One region of the Bacillus methanolicus genome, then DNA from elsewhere that is predicted to be linked to it. Evidence: riboswitches for the same ligand, from Rfam matches in the RefSeq annotation. Region 1 holds a riboswitch; each other region holds the start of a gene.

What was found. A riboswitch is a leader RNA that binds a small molecule or an ion and turns the genes downstream of it on or off. The one in region 1 is predicted to bind S-adenosylmethionine.
Region 2: another riboswitch for S-adenosylmethionine. It lies ahead of C0966_RS06640 (LLM class flavin-dependent oxidoreductase); the one in region 1 lies ahead of metK (methionine adenosyltransferase).
Region 3: another riboswitch for S-adenosylmethionine. It lies ahead of C0966_RS06625 (Fur-regulated basic protein FbpA); the one in region 1 lies ahead of metK (methionine adenosyltransferase).

Annotation. Positions count from the first base shown of each region.
Region 1 covers NZ_PNFF01000001.1:2,307,273-2,314,115, reverse strand. Annotated here, with positions in the region: gene C0966_RS11540 (ABC transporter substrate-binding protein) at 1-73, opposite strand, end outside; gene C0966_RS11535 (DUF2584 domain-containing protein) at 292-534, shown strand; gene pckA (phosphoenolpyruvate carboxykinase (ATP)) at 613-2,199, opposite strand; gene C0966_RS11525 (thiol-disulfide oxidoreductase DCC family protein) at 2,409-2,792, shown strand; SAM riboswitch class I at 2,883-3,008, shown strand; gene metK (methionine adenosyltransferase) at 3,394-4,593, shown strand; gene asnB (asparagine synthase (glutamine-hydrolyzing)) at 4,898-6,802, shown strand; gene C0966_RS11510 (C39 family peptidase) at 6,799-6,843, opposite strand, start outside.
Region 2 covers NZ_PNFF01000001.1:1,333,873-1,338,732, reverse strand. Annotated here, with positions in the region: gene queC (7-cyano-7-deazaguanine synthase QueC) at 1-566, shown strand, start outside; gene queD (6-carboxytetrahydropterin synthase QueD) at 571-1,053, shown strand; gene queE (7-carboxy-7-deazaguanine synthase QueE) at 1,046-1,774, shown strand; gene C0966_RS06645 (hypothetical protein) at 1,969-2,559, opposite strand; SAM riboswitch class I at 2,820-2,923, shown strand; gene C0966_RS06640 (LLM class flavin-dependent oxidoreductase) at 3,033-4,421, shown strand; gene C0966_RS06635 (DUF3891 family protein) at 4,569-4,860, opposite strand, start outside.
Region 3 covers NZ_PNFF01000001.1:1,326,978-1,333,820, forward strand. Annotated here, with positions in the region: gene C0966_RS06600 (putative bifunctional diguanylate cyclase/phosphodiesterase) at 1-1,157, opposite strand, end outside; gene C0966_RS06605 (ABC transporter ATP-binding protein) at 1,550-2,488, shown strand; gene C0966_RS06610 (ABC transporter permease) at 2,485-3,429, shown strand; gene ssuE (NADPH-dependent FMN reductase) at 3,565-4,095, opposite strand; gene C0966_RS06620 (YezD family protein) at 4,138-4,308, opposite strand; gene C0966_RS06625 (Fur-regulated basic protein FbpA) at 4,354-4,506, opposite strand; SAM riboswitch class I at 4,709-4,809, opposite strand; gene C0966_RS06630 (carbon-nitrogen hydrolase family protein) at 4,989-5,936, opposite strand; gene C0966_RS06635 (DUF3891 family protein) at 6,420-6,843, shown strand, end outside.

The DNA.
Region 1 (6,843 bases):
TGCATGCTGCTAAAGGTATAATGAATATGGCAATCAGCAAGAAGGAAAAACAACTTTTAACCCAATTTTTCATTCAGGTAACCTCCCTTTGACAGATAAATATGAGCTTATTTTTGACCTAACATATCGTATGAAGCGGAGAAAAATGTGTGAATGCCTATAGACATAAAACTTCCATTCGTAGGGGATTTCCTGCCTCTTCATGCGGGAGAAGGTGGATGATGCAAGGATGAAAAATGAATCTGAAAAATGATAAGATAACGATAAGGATATTACAAAGGAGAGAGATCGATGGGAATGCCATTGGAACTCAATACGATGATTATTACAAAGGGAAAAGAAATCCGGATAAAAGATAATTATTTTACACTGGAGAAGGAAGGATATCGGCTTTATCCTTTGGATATTCCAGTTGATGTAAGAAAAACGGTTGATAGCGGTTCAAGCGGCACGGCGGTCATTAAAAAAGTAGAATGGCAGGAAAACAGGACGGTTCTGACATATCAGTTAATTTCATTAAATACGATAAATTGAGCAGGGCATGTCATATACCTGCTTTTTTATAGTCACGAAATAAAACCAGGCGTTTGATCTACGCCTGGTTTTCAAATTTTATAGGATAGGACCGCCTTTTTCTTCAATTTCAGCAGGAACATTTTTAAACTTTTTGAAGTTCTCGCGGAATTTATCAGCAAGTTCTTTTGCTTTTGCTTCATACGCTTCCTGGCTTTTCCACGTTTTGTTCGGCTGAAGGACTTCATCAGGAACGCCTGGAACATGTAAAGGAATTTCCAGACCAAAGAATTTATCTTTAACGGTCTCCGTGTTGTCCAGTTCACCTTCCAGAGCAGCTTGAACCATCGCGCGCGTATAAGCGAGCTTCATGCGCGAGCCTGTGCCGTATTCGCCTCCGGTCCAGCCTGTATTGACTAGAAATACGTTTGCGTTATGCTCATCGATTTTTTCGCCAAGCATTTCTGCATAGCGAGTTGCCGGAAGAGGGAGGAACGGAGATCCAAAGCAAGTTGAGAACGTTGCTTGCGGAGAAGTAATTCCTCGCTCCGTTCCGGCAAGCTTTGATGTATAGCCACTTAAGAAGTGGTACATTGCCTGTTCCTTTGTTAGTTTTGCAATCGGCGGGAGTACTCCGAAAGCATCAGCTGTTAAGAAAATAATTGTGTTCGGATGGCCGGCAATGCTTGGATCAACGATGTTGTCAATCGCTTGAATCGGATATGCTGCACGTGTATTTTCTGTTAACGTGCTGTCATCATAGTCAGGAACCCTTGTTTCTAAATTAATCACAACATTTTCTAGAACTGAGCCGAAACGAATGGCATCAAAAATTTGCGGTTCTTTTTCACGGGAAAGATTAATGCATTTCGCATAGCAGCCCCCCTCAATATTAAATACGCCATTTGGAGACCAGCCATGCTCATCATCACCGATAAGCCGGCGGTTTGGATCAGCTGACAATGTTGTTTTTCCTGTACCTGAAAGGCCAAAGAATAAAGCAACATCTCCTTCACTGCCGACATTTGCAGAACAATGCATGGGTAGAATTCCGTTTTCAGGAAGCATATAGTTCATGACAGAGAAAATTGATTTTTTCATTTCTCCTGCATACTCAGTTCCGCCGATTAATACGGTACGGTGTTCAAAAGAAATAATGATAAAGGTTTCAGATCTCGTACCGTCAACTGCAGGATCTGCTTTAAAGTTTGGAGCGGAAATCACGGTGAATTCCGCTTGATGCTCCAACAATTCTTCTTCTGTAGGGCGGATAAATAATTGATGGGCAAACAGGTTGTGCCATGCATATTCATTTATTACCTGAATCGGCATGCGGTACTTTTTGTCAGCTCCCGCAAATCCTTTGAATACAAATATTTCTTCTTTTTCCTTTAAGTAGTTTATTACTTTATTATATAGTTTATTAAATGCTTCTTCAGAAATTGGCTGGTTAACAGAGCCCCAATCGATTTTATCTTTTGTAGAAGCTTCTTCCACGATATATTTATCCTTAGGCGAACGCCCGGTGTATTTCCCGGTTGTGGCACGAACTGCTCCGGTTGATGTTAAAGCCCCTTCTTTACGGTATAACACTTTTTCCACTAATTGAGGGACGGACAATTGAATTTGAACATTACTTCCTTTTAACAAATCAGTCAACTCGTTCGGAATCGTAACAGAATTCATCTGATGATTACCTTCCTTTTTCATTTGTTTTTTGTAAGTGGTTACATATCAATTAGTATAACACTTTTAAATAATTAGTCTATACTATATATGAAAGTTTCAATAATATTTTAAAAAATGTACTTTTGAACTGTTTTTAAAATAGTATGTTAAAATAGACATAAATTATGATTTATCTGCCCAAGTCTTATGTTTAACAAATAATAGGAATGATCATCTTGAAAACCATTGCGTTGTACGATCAAACATGCTCATTATGCCAGGAAACAAAGAGAATATTCAACAAACTCGATTGGCTTGGCAAAGTTGAGTGGATCTCCCTTCAGGAGTATGAGAAAAAGCAAAGCTGCTTTCCGTTTCGAAAAGAAGATTTAAGGAAAGAACTTCATATTGTTACTCCGTCCAACAAAATCTATAAAGGATTTTATGCAGTAAGGCGCTTGCTTGTTCTTTTACCTGCAACGTTTTTCTTTGGGATTTTGATCCATGCTCCCCTCGTTGACAGGATTGGGAGTCCCATTTATAAATGGGTGGCAAAAAACAGGCATAAATTTCTGCGGAAAAATTGCGACAGCGGAAGTTGCTCCCTATAGAAAAACATAGGTCCAGCGCAGAATTTAGGCAAAAAAAACAATTGACATCGTTTAACACAATGAGATATGATTTAACCTTGAACGGATACTCTCTTATCCCGAGATGGTGGAGGGACAGGCCCGATGAAACCCAGCAACCTGCTCTATGATGAAATACAGACGTCTAGAGAAAAGGTGCTAACCTGAGGCAAGGATAAAGTCCTTGAACGATAAGAGTGAAAGGCGCAAACCTGACGTTTTCAACCTTTCCTCATGTGCGGGAAGGTTTTTTATTTTGTTTATTTCAAAGGGCATGCAGTCTTTCGTTTTGACAAAAACAATCTATGGCAATAATGCCGGAAAAAATTTAGTTAAGGCATCATAAAACTGCCATGTTTATTTCATACTAATGGGAATGAGTACCGTATCAATTGAGGTTATGGAAATACGATTTGTGAGTTGTCAAGCCCCCAGTGCACAGGTTCGGGGGTCATAAGCCGCCCTGCTGCGGGGCTGAAAAGATGCCTCCTCGCAGATCGTCTTATGCCTGCAGGGACTAATGCGAGGCGCTTCCATTTTCCTGTAACCTCGCTCTATATTATGAAATAAAGGAGGAAGTCAGTTGTCAAAAAAACGTCGTTTATTTACTTCTGAATCAGTAACTGAAGGTCATCCCGATAAAATTTGTGACCAAATTTCGGATGCAATCTTAGATGCCATTTTAGCAAAAGATGCGAATGCTCGTGTTGCTGCTGAAACATCTGTAACTACTGGTTTGGTGTTGGTTACCGGAGAAATCACAACTTCTACGTATGTAGACATCCCTAAAATTGTTCGTGAAACAGTTGCAAATATTGGCTACACCCGTGCAAAATACGGTTTTGATGCTGAAACATGTGCGGTATTAACTTCTATTGATGAGCAGTCTCCTGATATTGCTATGGGTGTTGACAAGGCTCTTGAAGCTCGTGAAGGCCAAATGACTGATGAAGAGATCGAAGCGATCGGAGCAGGAGACCAGGGATTAATGTTCGGCTTTGCCTGCAACGAAACAAAAGAGCTTATGCCTTTGCCAATCTCTCTTGCTCATAAGCTTGCCCGCCGATTAACGGAAGTGCGGAAAGAAGAGATTCTTCCTTACCTTCGTCCGGATGGAAAAACTCAGGTGACTGTTGAGTATGATGAAAACGATAAGCCTGTACGCATCGATACAATCGTTATTTCTACTCAGCATCATCCTGAAATTACACTTGAGCAAATTCAGCGTAATATTAAAGAATATGTTATTGACCCGGTTGTTCCAAAAGAATTAATCGATGAAAATACAAAATACTTCATCAACCCGACAGGCCGATTCGTTATCGGAGGCCCTCAAGGGGATGCCGGCCTAACAGGTCGCAAAATTATCGTTGATACTTATGGGGGTTATGCACGCCACGGCGGCGGTGCTTTCTCTGGCAAGGATCCTACAAAAGTTGACCGTTCAGCTGCTTATGCGGCACGGTATGTTGCGAAAAATATCGTAGCTGCTGGACTTGCAGAAAAAGTTGAGGTTCAGCTTGCATATGCGATCGGAGTTGCCAAGCCGGTATCGATTTCAATTGATACATTTGGTACAGGAAAAGTTAGTGAAGATGTTCTTGTTGACCTTGTCAACAAAAACTTTGACCTTCGCCCTGCAGGGATCATTAAGATGCTAGACCTTCGCCGTCCGATTTACAAACAGACTGCAGCATACGGCCATTTTGGACGCAATGATATCGACCTTCCTTGGGAGCGTACGGATAAAGCAGAAGCTTTAAAGCAACAGGCACAAATTTAACATTCGATGGGAGTTGCATTGAATTATGTAACTCCCGTTTTATTTCTCCGTCTATTTTTTGTGGAAAAGGGGCGGAGCTACATGCTCGTTTTTTAGAGAGCTGTCAATTGGGGTTTACTTCGATATAAATTCGTGTAAACTTCAATTAATACCTGATTTTTCCCGGCGATTTTTTTGTGTTCTAAGTGCATTTTTAATGTGAATAGTGGTAGTATTAGAGAGTATGTTTTTGTTGAATGACGAATGATTACAGGTAATAATTTTTTATATTATTTTCGAAAAAACGGAGAAGGTGACGTACATAATGTGTGGTTTTATTGGTTGTGTACATGAGAAAGCACAAGAATATCGCAACGAACAAAAACTGCTGTTTAAAAATATGAATAATATTATTACCCATCGCGGACCGGATGATGACGGCTATTTCTTTGATGACCATATACAATTCGGTTTCCGTCGTTTGAGCATCATTGATCTGGAATCCGGCCACCAGCCTTTAAGTTATGAAAATGAACGTTATTGGATCATTTTTAACGGAGAAGTTTATAACTATGTTGAACTTCGCGAAGAGCTGCTTAAAGAAGGGCTTACATTTGCTACAGAATCTGATACAGAGGTTATTGTTGCCCTTTACAGCCATTTGAAAGAAAAGGCGGTTGAAAAGCTTCGCGGCATGTTCGCATTTGTGATTTGGGATAAACAGGAGCAAACCCTGTACGGTGCACGCGATCCTTTTGGTATTAAGCCTTTCTTCTATTTTGAAGATGGTGACAAAACGTTCTTTGCATCTGAAAAGAAAAGTATTCTATTAGCAATTGAGAACGATGTATTAAACTACGAGTCATTGCAGCATTATTTAACGTATCAATTTGTGCCAGAACCAAATACGTTGTCTGAAGGAATAAAAAAACTTGAGCCCGGCCATTATTTTATCAAAAAAGTCGGCTCGCCAATGGAAATTAAGCGTTATTGGAAGGCTTCTTTCAACCCTGTTCATAAATCAGAAGATGAATTTATTAAAGAAATTCGAGATGTTTTATTTGATTCAGTAAAAATTCACATGCGAAGCGATGTGCCTGTCGGTTCATTCCTTTCAGGTGGAATCGATTCTTCCCTTATTGCTTCGATTGCAAAAGAGTTTCATCCTGCAATAAAGACATTCTCAGTAGGGTTTGGACGCAATGGATTCAGTGAAATTGATGTAGCGAAAGAGACGGCTGAGAAGCTTGGCGTTGAAAACATCAGCTATGTGATTTCGCCTGAAGAATATATGAACGAACTTCCGAAAATTATGTGGCATATGGATGATCCGCTTGCAGACCCTGCATGCGTTCCATTATATTTTGTTGCACGCGAAGCAAGAAAGCATGTGACGGTTGTTTTATCCGGTGAAGGAGCAGATGAATTATTCGGCGGCTATAACATTTACCGTGAACCGCAATCACTTGAAGTGTTTGATAAAATCCCTAAAGCCGGAAAATCGTTTTTAAAAGTCATTGCCAAAATAATGCCGGAGGGTATGAAAGGAAAGAGCTTCATTGAACGCGGCCTCACTCCGATGGAAGAGCGTTATATAGGCAACGCCAAAATGTTTACAGAAGAGGAAAAACGTAATCTTTTAAACGTATATAATGAAGGTCTAAACTATACAGATGTAACAAAGCCGTTGTATGAAGAAAGTGCCGGCTACGATCCTGTTGACCGTATGCAATACATCGACATCCATACATGGCTTCGCGGCGATATTTTGTTAAAAGCTGATAAAATGACAATGGCCCATTCATTAGAGCTTCGTGTTCCGTTTTTGGATAAGGCTGTGTTCGATGTTGCTTCAAAAATTCCAACCAGCTTAAAAACGGCAAATGGAACAACGAAATATATTTTACGCAAAGCTGCCGAAGGAATCGTGCCTGACCATGTGCTGAATCGCAAAAAACTCGGATTCCCGGTGCCGATCCGCCACTGGCTGAAGGATGAAATGAACGATTGGGCGAAAAAAACGATCCGCGAAAGCAACACGGATCATTTAATTAACAAAAACTATTTATTAAAGCTTCTTGACGACCATTGCCAAGATAAAGCCGATCACAGCCGGAAAATTTGGACGGTTCTTATGTTTATGATTTGGCATGCTGTATATGTTGAAAAAAAGTACTCTTTCCAAAAAGAGTACGAAATGAAAAAGCATTTGCAAACGGCTGAAAATTAATTGGGAAGATAGGTGATTGCCTGACTTCCCATTTGCACCCA
Region 2 (4,860 bases), 970 kb from region 1:
CAGTTACTTTTGATTATAATCAGAGACACAAAACGGAGATTGAATGTGCGAAAAACATCGCAAAAGAACTTGGTATTAAACATCATATTTTAGATATGTCTTTGTTAAACCAATTGGCTCCGAATGCTTTAACAAGGGATGAAATTCCTGTAAAAGATGGGGAAGAGGGCGAACTGCCATCAACGTTTGTTCCCGGCAGAAATTTATTATTTCTTTCATTTGCCGGAGTGCTGGCAAATCAAGTAGGGGCAAAACACATCGTAACCGGTGTTTGTGAAACAGACTTTAGCGGATATCCGGATTGCAGAGATGTTTTTATCAAGTCTTTAAATGTAACATTGAATCTTTCGATGGATTACCAATTTGTCATTCATACACCCTTAATGTGGCTAAATAAAGCAGAAACTTGGAAGTTGGCAGATGAACTCGGTGCTTTTGATTTTGTGAGGGAAAAAACGTTAACTTGCTATAATGGCATCATTGCTGATGGCTGCGGGGAGTGTCCTGCGTGCAAGCTTCGAAAAAAAGGACTTGAAGAATACTTAAAGGTTCGAGGGGGTTTGTAAAACAATGTACGGTTTTCGAATTGTTGATAAACTCCAAAAAATAGATGAAGATATCCGCCGCGATCAGTTAAAGTACCATTCGAAGCGTGTCCTTGTCAGCAAGGAATTTACCTTTGATTCAGCTCATCATTTGCATTGTTATGAAGGCAAATGCAAAAATCTTCACGGCCATACGTATAAAGTTATCTTTGGCTTGAGCGGATATGTGGACGAAAGAGGATTACTGATTGATTTCAGTGATATAAAGGATATTTGGAAACAGGAAATTGAAATTTATCTTGATCATAAATACTTAAATGAAACACTTCCGCCTATGAATACGACTGCAGAAAACATGGTCGTCTGGATTTTTGAAAAAATGAAAGAAGCGTTGGAAAAAGAAGACAGACAGCAAAAATATCTCGGGGCCAGAGTGGAGTTTGTGCGGCTTTATGAAACTCCTACCAGTTATGCGGAAGCTAGACGGGAGTGGATGGAAGTTGAGTAAAATCCCGGTCATGGAGATATTTGGTCCTACCATCCAAGGAGAAGGAATGGTGATTGGACAAAAAACAATGTTTGTAAGAACTGCGGGTTGTGATTATTCATGTTCCTGGTGTGATTCTTCATTTACGTGGGACGGAACAGGCAAGGATTTAGTGAGGCAAATGGAAGCTGAAGAAATTTGGTCTGAGCTTAAAAAGCTTGGCGGGGATGGTTTTTCGTTTGTAACAATTTCAGGCGGCAATCCGGCATTATTAAAAAATTTACGATCCTTGATTCAGCTTTTAAAAGAGAATAACATCAAAATTTGTTTAGAAACACAAGGAAGCAAGTGGCAAGATTGGTTCTTTTATATTGATGAATTAACACTTTCACCGAAACCGCCAAGCTCAAACATGGTCACCGATTTTGACGTACTTGATATGATCATAAAAAACTTAGACCGAAAAAATTCTTCTCAGAATATTAGTTTGAAGATCGTCGTTTTTGATGATCAAGATTATGAATATGCGAAGAAAGTTCATCAAAGATACCCTGATGTCTCATTCTTTTTGCAGGTGGGAAATGAAGACATTACTTCGACCGAAAATCAAAAACTAGTTTCCTATCTTTTAGGAAAATATGAATGGCTTATCAACAAAGTTATGATGGATTCTGACTTAAAAAATGTGAAAGTTCTCCCGCAATTGCATACGTATGTTTGGGGTAATAAACGAGGTGTTTAGTACACTTTTTGAAATGGGCCAAAACATTGGCTCATTTTTTTATTTTGCAAAAGGGATTAAGCAGGTATGGGTTAATAACGAATTCAACCAGAGGAAATCTCGTAAGATAGACATGTGGATAAAATCCTGTCTTGTAACAGTGATCTTCTAATTTGTTTGTCGTTTAATATCCTCCACATCCGATTTAATTTCGTTTACTGCCATTCTAAGTTCTTTTCTAAGTTCGTAAAGTTCTCAATCGTCAAAGTCGCAAAGTGTCTCAAAGTATCTTTGATCTCATCTTGACCTTTTTCCAGTTGAAGTTGTCCGTCCTTAAGCTGGGCAACATCAGACTTCAATTCTATATGTCCTTGTTCCAATCTATGTTGTCCTTCTTTTAGCAAGGCAAAATCAGATTTTAATTCAATTTGTCCTTGCTCCAGTTTATGTTGTCCTTCTTTTAACTCGACAACATCAGACTTCAATTCATTATAGCCTTGCTCTAATCTAAGTTGTCCTTCTTTTAACTCGGCAACATCAGACTTCAGTTCAGTATACCCTTGCTCCAATCGATGTTGTCCTTCTTTAAGCTGGGCAATATCAGACCTCATTTCGATTTGTCCTTGCTTCAACTCAGAAATGTCAGCGTTCATCTCAGTTTGTCCTTGCTTCAACACTGTGATGTCTGATCTTATGGTTTTTAGTTCCTTCGTTTCAATTCTATGTTGTCCATCTTTCAACTCAGTAATATCAGCCTTCAGCGATTGAAGCTCTTTTAAAATATCTCCTAAAATTTTCTTTGTCATTTTTCTCACCTCCTTTGATCACTATTGTATCATAATTAGGTTGCAGTTTATCAAATTGAATTCGATAATAACTAGAAATAAATTAGCTCCAGTTGAAAATTGAATATTCTTAAACCGACTTTTTATAAATTTTTTAAATTTTACAAATTAATATTGACAGTTTATTAAGAATCGTTTAAATTAAAAACCAACAAAATCTATAGAATATTTGGGAATATACGTGCATCAAAATTTTTATTGCAACTTAATAGATCTTCGTTTTCTTATCTAGAGAGGTGGAGGGACTGGCCCGATGAAACTTCGGCAACAGGCTTTTCAAAGTACTGTGCCAATTCCAGCAAGCAAAATGCTTGAAAGATGAGAAAAGAAGTGAGTTTCAATCATGAACCTCTTCTTTTTTCAAAGAAGGGGTTTTTTATTTAGTCAGATGGTAAACGACACAGTAAAAATGAATCGAAAGCGGGGAGAAGATATTGGGAAAACAAATTATTTTGAATGCCTTTGAAATGACAAGTGCGATGCATAATTCTCATGGGCTGTGGAAACATCCGGAAAGCAAAAGGCAGAGACGTTACAAAGAACTTGATTATTGGATTGAAATGGCTAAGCTGTTAGAACGGGGAAAGTTTGATGCTGTTTTTTTTGCCGATGTATTGGGAGTCTATGATACATATAAACAAAGCAAGGAACCGTCCATACGTGATGGTATGCAAATTCCTTTAATTGACGCTGCACTTGTGATCCCGGTTATGGCAAGCGTGACAAAACATTTATCGTTTGCTTTTACGGTTAGTACGACATATGAACCTCCTTTTGCCCATGCAAGACGTTTTTCTACGTTGGACCATTTGACGAAAGGAAGAATCGCGTGGAATGTTGTTACTTCCTATCTGCCTAATGCAGCAAGGAATTTCGGTCTGCATGAGATGATCAAACATGACCGGCGTTATGATATAGCGGATGAGTATTTGGAGGTTTGTTATAAATTATGGGAATCAAGCTGGGAAGATGGGGCTGTCATAGAGGATGTTAAGAATGGAGTTTTGGTAGACCCTGCAAAAGTCCATGAAATCAACCATTCTGGAGAATTTTTTCATGTAGAGGGCCCGCATTTAAGTGAACCTTCTCTGCAGCGTACGCCAGTACTATATCAGGCCGGGGTATCTGAACGGGGAAGGGAATTTGCTGCGAAGCATGCGGAATGTGTATTTGTGGGAGGTCCAACTCCGGAGAGGATCAGGTTCTATACAGAAGATATTAAGAAACGTGCCGAAAAATATGGCCGGAACCCTGACAATATTAAAGTGTTTTCTTTCCTTACAGTTATTGTGGGCGAAACCACTGAGGAAGCGGAGCAAAAATATCAGGAATTAAACCGCCTTTGGAGCCCGGATGCAGCAAAAGCGCAATTTGGCGGGGCGAGCGGTTATGATTTGTCGCAATATGAAAAATCAGATTTGGATCAGCCTTTTGAGTTTAAACCAACAGAACACGGACATTATAAGGCAGCATCCTTAACAAAGGATGCATCGAAAAAACTAAAAATCGGTGAAGCACTTTCCAGGCTCGAAAATATTGACAGGGAGCAAGTGATTGTCGGAAATCCAACAGAAGTAGCAGACGCCATTCAATATCATTTTGAAGCATCCGGTGTTGACGGATTTAACCTAAACCACCTTGTTACACCGGGAAGCCTTGAGGATTTTATCGATTTAGTCGTGCCAATCCTGCAAAAGAGAGGCCTTTACAAAACAGAATATAAAAATGGTACATTAAGGCAAAAGCTCTTTGACCATGGAAGCAGTTTATTGCCAGAAGATCATCCTGGCAGCCAATATAGAAGGATCACTGTTAATAACTAAACGGAAAAGAAGCAAAATATTCCTCTTCAACAAGTGAAGGATTGCACAGCCTTTTGCTTGCTGAAGAGGCACCTAAACATTAGCTTGGATCTAGTTTAAATAATTGCAACCGCTTTCAAATGTTCCAACAGCCAGTTGTGACTATATTCATTTAGGTACGAATTGAACCACTCGTTCTTTTTTCGGTGTGTGTTTGTACGCTTTTGCAATGCCGTAATTCGCTATATCTGCTTTTTTGACTTCTTTTAATGGCACTTTTACAACAACTTCAGAAGAAAATGGAAAGTGAGAAAGGATTATTTTTTCTTTTTCTGCCCATTCGAAAGTGATTTTTTCATGATTAAAGAAAGAAAATCGTTGGCTGAATCCTTCAGCAAACCATTCCGAAGCAGTATGATGTACCATCGGTTCATGCATACAAATATATAAAGATAGATCA
Region 3 (6,843 bases), 980 kb from region 1:
GGAACGGTGCTCTTTAACCGTTTCGCTACTTTTTGCAATAATAGGTCCCCTGTCGAGTGTCCTTTCGTATCATTAATAATCTTAAATCGATCGAGGTCCAAAAACAATAGAGCCAACATTTGATTTCTCTGTTTCCTTAATAATTTGTTCAAATGCTGCCTCAACTTATTACGATTAGGCAGACCTGTCAGCGCATCATAAAAAGCCATTTTATGGATTGTTTTTTCTGCTTGCTTTCGTTCAGTGATATCTCTGCCGACGATCTGGATGGCACGTCTGCCTTCATACAAGATTGGCATAGTGGACATTTCTACTTCAATCGTATGTCCATCAACTCGAAAGACATGAAATTCAAATCGCCTTGCCAAAAATTTATTATCTTCAATATTCTTAATACGATTTCTTATTTCATCAATCACATTTGGATCCGTGAATGTAAAGATCGATTGTCCAATGATCTCCTCTGGTTTGGAAACTCCAACAAGCTTGCAGCCAGCCTTATTAATATAATCGATCTTCTCATTGCTAATAACCGCTATGAGATCAGGCGACATCTCAACTAAGCTTCGATAACGCTCTTCACTTTCTTTTCGGTCGGTAATGTCAAACAATACACTTGTAAAATCCACAAACTCACCGTGTTCATCCAGCTTAGGAATACCCCGGTCTTGTATCCAGCGCACTTCTCCATCAGGACGGATAATTCGGTATACACTCGTAACCGGTTCACCCGCCAAAAGTTTCTGTTCTCTTTCATCTAAAACATAAAGATCTTCCGGATAAATCACCTTTTTCCATAGATCATGGTCTTGATAAAACTCGTGTAAAGAGCGTCCGTACAGTTTTTCAATACCCGGAGTGATGAGTAGAATATCAGACTTTAAATCGTGGGACCATATCGCTACATCCAAAGTATCAAAAATACTATTTAATTTTTGCTTGCTATGTTGGAGTTCTTCAGTTGTTTTATAAATCATCTTCAGCAAAATCAACAGCAATATGATCATAGTAAGTTTATACAAAATATCAAAGATATGATAGACATTCCCACGGGAAGAAATAAGGATTGATGTTACATCTTCAAGGACCACTAAAAAGATAACCAGACATAAGATCATCATCCAATTCCGTTGATGTAATTGATCCATCTTTTTCATTTGCTTTTCTCCTGTTACATGTATTGCACAGCTGTATTAAATAAAAATTTATCATTATATTTACTAAATTTACAATATAAGATTGAAAGAATTATCTACGTTTTTTTCTGTGGTAAAGGGGCGGAGCTACGCAAATTAAAATAGAAATGCTAACTTTTCTTTAGCTAGATACTTGTTTAGCATTGTAAATATTTAGAGCTTTGCTTCGCTCACACCGCCTTATTATGTTTGTTAACTATATAAATTTAACCTATTTCCATGTTAGGGTTGGGAGTTTAATAATCATGCTAGTTTTTTGGTAAATTTTTTTGCAATTTTCGCAACTTTTCTCTCTTTTTATTCGTATTATTTGTTGGAGGAATATTTAGCCAAAAAGAGAAAGAGGGAGAATCATGTCTCAATATGCACTTGAAGTTCGATCATTAACAAAAAGAATTGGAAAAAAGCTGATTGTGGATGATGTTAGTTTTGCCATTGAAAAAGGAGAAGTATTTGGTCTGCTTGGCCCGAATGGTGCGGGGAAAACGACGATCATCCGCATGATCGTCAGTTTAATCAACCGGACTAAAGGAAGTGTCATCATTAACGGCTATAGCCTCGATGATGATTTTACCTCGGCCATGAGCGAGATCGGTGCAATTGTTGAAAATCCGGAATTCTATAAATATATGAGCGGATATAAAAACTTGCGCCACTATGTAAATATGGCAAAAAGAAAGATTCCTGAATCCCGGATTCAAGAAGTGATCAAATTGGTAGGACTTGAACAATCCATTCATCAAAAAGTGAAAACATACTCTCTCGGAATGCGTCAGCGTTTGGGTGTGGCTCAGGCTCTATTGCACAATCCGTCTATTCTCATTTTAGACGAACCTACAAACGGGCTCGATCCTCAAGGTATCAGGGAGTTCAGGGAATATCTTCGAACACTTGCCAGTGAAGGAATGTCTGTTTTAGTTTCATCCCATTTGCTTTCTGAAATGCAGTTGATGTGTGACCGCTTTGCGATTATTGAAAAAGGAAAGTTGATACATATTTCCAAAATGAATGAGACAGAGGAAGCAGAAAAAACTGCTCAGGAGTATGTTTTTGATGTAAGTGATCCCGCAAAAGCTGTTTCGATCTTAAAAGAACATGGCCTGAACAGAGAATTTAAGGACTTGGAGGATCAAAAGTTTAGTCTTGTGCTTCACCGGGAGGCAGTTGCAAAAGCCAATGAATTGCTTGTCACCAATCAAATTAAGGTATATGAGATAAGCAGTAAAAAGGCTACACTTGAAGACCGTTTCTTAGAAATTACAAATAAAGAAAACAAGGAGGTACCTGTATGACCGGTTTACTTCGGAATGAGCTGATGAAAATTTTCTCAAAAAAAGCGAGCTGGATTTATATGATCATCATTCTGGCTGCTTGTTTGATCGGCGGAATCATTTATCAAAAGGTAGGTCCTGAGCCAAAGGAAAATTGGCGGGAAGAAATTGAGGCAGAAATACAGCAACTTGAAAAACAATTAGAAAGTGCTCCTGACGAAGAGAAAGCATGGATCCAAGATCAAATCGAGCAAAATCAGCAATATTTGGATAAAAATGTGAATCCAAACGCAAAAAGCAACTGGCATTATATGAACAGCGTCGTAACAGGAATCGCCTCCCTTGTCACGTTATTTGCCGTCATTGTATGCAGTTCAAATGTATCTGCTGAATTTACTGATGGAACGATTAAGCAATTGTTAATCAGACCGCACAAAAGATGGGCAATTCTACTGTCCAAATATATTGCTGTACTAATCTACTCCCTGTTGCTTGTACTGACATTGATCGCGTCAGGGTATTTAGTAGGGTTGATTTTATTCGGCAACGGTGATTTTCATGCAAAAATTTTTGAAATGAGCGTCGACGGGCAGAAAGAAGCGATTGTAAGCACCCAATTCTTTTTAAAAATGCTTTATGACCTGCCTGGTTTATTCATCATTACAACCATTGCATTCATGCTGTCAACACTGTTTAAAAGCCAGTCACTTGCAGTCGGTATCGGAATTTTTGTTCTATTTTTCTCTTCCACAGTGGGGGCGTATATCGTTGTATTAGCCGAAAAATACGAATGGACAAAGTTTTTAATCTTTCCTCACCTGGATTTAACGATCTATGCACTCCAGGATAAAATCCTTCAGGATATCACTTTGCCGGAATCTTTAGGAATTTTGGCTGTATACTATGTCGTCTTCATCATCATTACGTTCGTCTTTTTCGAAAGAAGAGATATTAGCATATAAATATTGTAAAGGGCCAGACCCCTCCAAAGGGAGTCAGCCCTTTCTTAAACCAGAATTCGCCGGAGAATTGTATTCAGCGAAGTTGATTTGTGGCAAGATTCAGACATTTTCTGACCTCAGTAATATAAAATAGTTTTATTTGCGAAGGTGTTCGGCAAGGTCGGTTAACGCTTTTTGCAATCTTTCATGAGCTTCAGAATCTAACTCATACTGATTATCTTCAATCCGTTCAACTTGGGTATCCAGCGTGTAGACACCATTCAAAATGGTTGTTGCTCCCAATGCAGACAAGACCGGTTTTAATGCATAATCAATCACGAGAAGATGTCCGAACGTTCCTCCAATAACGAGAGGCAATATGATTTTATTTGCAAGTCCTTTTTGCGGAAGCAAGTCTAAATATGTTTTTAACACTCCCGTAAAGGACGCCTTATAAACAGGTGTTAACACGATGACAGCGTCGGCACTTTCTACTTTCTTATTTGCTATTGCGATTTCAGGACTATCGAATTTTCCGTAAATTAAATCTTCCGGAGGCAACTCTCGCACTTTGATTTGCTCAAACTCGATCTGTTCACGGGTCAAAAAAGCTACAACCTCCTGTTCAATTCCGTTCAATCTTGAATTTACTGATGTTGCCCCTGAAATAATAACTGCTTTTGCCAAAAAGCTCCACTCCTTATTTGATAAATTTTGAAAAATCATTGCTTATTTCTTTACTTCAAGTTTCTTATTTTTCACAAGCGGAAACCGTTTCTTTTCGGTAATATCGATTTGTGTAATATCACTATCATGTACGGTGATCACCACACAGCCATACTCCAGTTTGTCCAGCGATGACAGTATATATTTGATTTTCTCTTCATTTAATTGTTTCATAAAAGCCCCCTTAATAAGATATTATTGACACATGTAAGTCTAATTTCAACCATTATTCTTTAAATCACGGTATTCTTTCTCAAGTTCCGATAAAGTCAGCTCATTCAAAAATTGAAGATCTCCAATATAGCGGCCTGAGTTAACCAAGAACGAAATCAGAAAACCTTTCCTCTTTTTGATTGTTTCATGTAAAATCATTGATATAAAACATTCCTCCTTTTATGGTTATTTTCAACCCATCAAGGACTGAAAATATTTTCTTCGGGCTCCAATAGCAACAAATTTCTGAACGATTTGTTTCATTAATTCTAAGATATCCAATATAAATAGTCGGTTTTATTTTCAAAAATAAAACCTCTTCTTGGATAAGAAGAGGTGAAAGAATGCAATCTTTTTGCTCTTCTTATCTTTCAAGCTTTCGCTTGCTGGAATTGGCACAGTACTTTTAAGTCTGTTGCCGAGGCTTCACCGGGCCAGTCCCTCCACCTCTCTTGATAAGAATTCATATGAAACTATTATACTGTATAAACAAAACATGGTGTCATAATGGGAAAGTTCCCATCCAGTTCATGAACTTTATTTGATATTAATTTAAACCATGGCCAACAATACTGTCAATATAATTTTTTAAAAAATTTTGAATTGGTAAAAAAGAAATGGCAGCCCGTTATTTTGTTCGATTATTCCCATTTTACATTCGTTTTTTCGGCTTCATTTATTGTCAGCTGAAAGACATCAGGCCGAGAATAATGACCATTCACATCAAAATCGAAACGGCTTTTAACAATGTCTTTTAAATCTAAATCCGCAATAAGTATATCTTCTTTTCCGTATACCGGTCCAACGATATATTCACCGAGCGGACCAATAATAGCACTTCCTCCGTTGCTCATGATCTCCGGTTCTGACTCCAATTCATCATAGCAGGCCAAATCTGTCGGGTACATATCTTTTGTCACAAATTGATTGCATGATAAAACAAAACATCTGCCTTCCAGGGCAATATGCCTAATCGTAGATTGCCAAACTTCTCTTGCATCAGCAGTTGGCATAAGATAGATTTCAACGCCCTTGCTGTACATTGCCATCCGGGCAAGCGGCATATAATTCTCCCAACAGATCAAACCGCCCATTTTACCTATTGAAGTATCAAATACAGGAAGAGTGCTTCCATCTCCCTCTCCCCATATAATTCTTTCTGAAGCAGTCGGTTTAAGTTTACGATGTTTTCCTAACAGCGTACCGTCCGGACCGAAATAAAGTACCGTGCAATAAAGGGTGCCGGATAATTGTTCTTTTTCAATCACTCCAATAACAAGATACACGCTATTATCTTTTGCAATGGAACCTAATATTTCCGTTTCTTTACTAGGAACGAAGATCGAATTTTCCCAATACCGATACCAATCTTCCCGTCCTTTTTTCGACCGGCTCCCTACCACCGTTCCAAATGTCATTCCTCTCGGATAGGCCGGAATATACGCTTCCGGAAATAACACTAATTTTGCTCCCTTCTTAGCAGCATCAGTGGTTAACAATCGGACTTTTTCAATGGTTTTATAAAGGTCCATAATAACAGGTGATGCTTGTACAACGGCAACTCTTACTTGATTATTCATGCTTTCCATTCAGAACATCTCCAATCAATTTTATGTATAACAACCTTTCAGCATTTCAATAGGGAATTCGTTGTTTAATTATTTTCCATAAATTCAATTTTTTGAATTTTGATATCATTTTACAATTCCACCTGACACATTTCAACAAAATTGCCTTCCATTAGTTTTCTCACTAGAGTTTAAGAAGGCTATTATTCTATAAAACATAATGCCAATCTAGTAAACAAGAACTTTCTTACATTGATGAACAGGAATACACTGTTGCAACATAGAATAATTATATAAAACGTACATGAGTTTTAAACTCCCAGCGCTAACATGGAAGTAGTTTTCATTATAAAACAGAACCAACATAATAAGGCGGTGTGAGCGAAGCAAAGCACTAAATATTTACAAAGCTAAACAAGTATTTTGCTAAAGATAAGTTGGCAGTTCTATCTTTGTTAGCGTAGCTCCGCCCCTTTTCCACAAAAAAAGAGAAGGGGGTATCACATGATTGTCTATGAAAGAGAAAGTGATTTTGTCATGGTGACCCAGGATGATCATGCAAGAGTCTCAGGTGAATTTGCAAAAGCTTGGCGGAACGAATATTTTGTTGCATTGGATCGAAAAGAAGATGTAGAGCTTGCTGTTTTTGAACATGACCGGGGATGGATCGATCTTGATGAAACACCGTTTTGGAATGACGAAAAACGGCTGCCCTTCTCCTTCCGTGATTTTCCGTTAACCCCTAGGTTTGTTTTTTATAAAAAAGGCATTGACGAAGTTGAAAGCAAAAATAAATATGCTGCATTATTGTGCAGTTTGCAATATACGACCTTGTTTGAAATGATTCAAGACGATTCCGTACCGGCTTTTTTGTACTCTGAATACGAGAGGCAGCAAAGACTCATCAATGATTTGAATCTAACACATC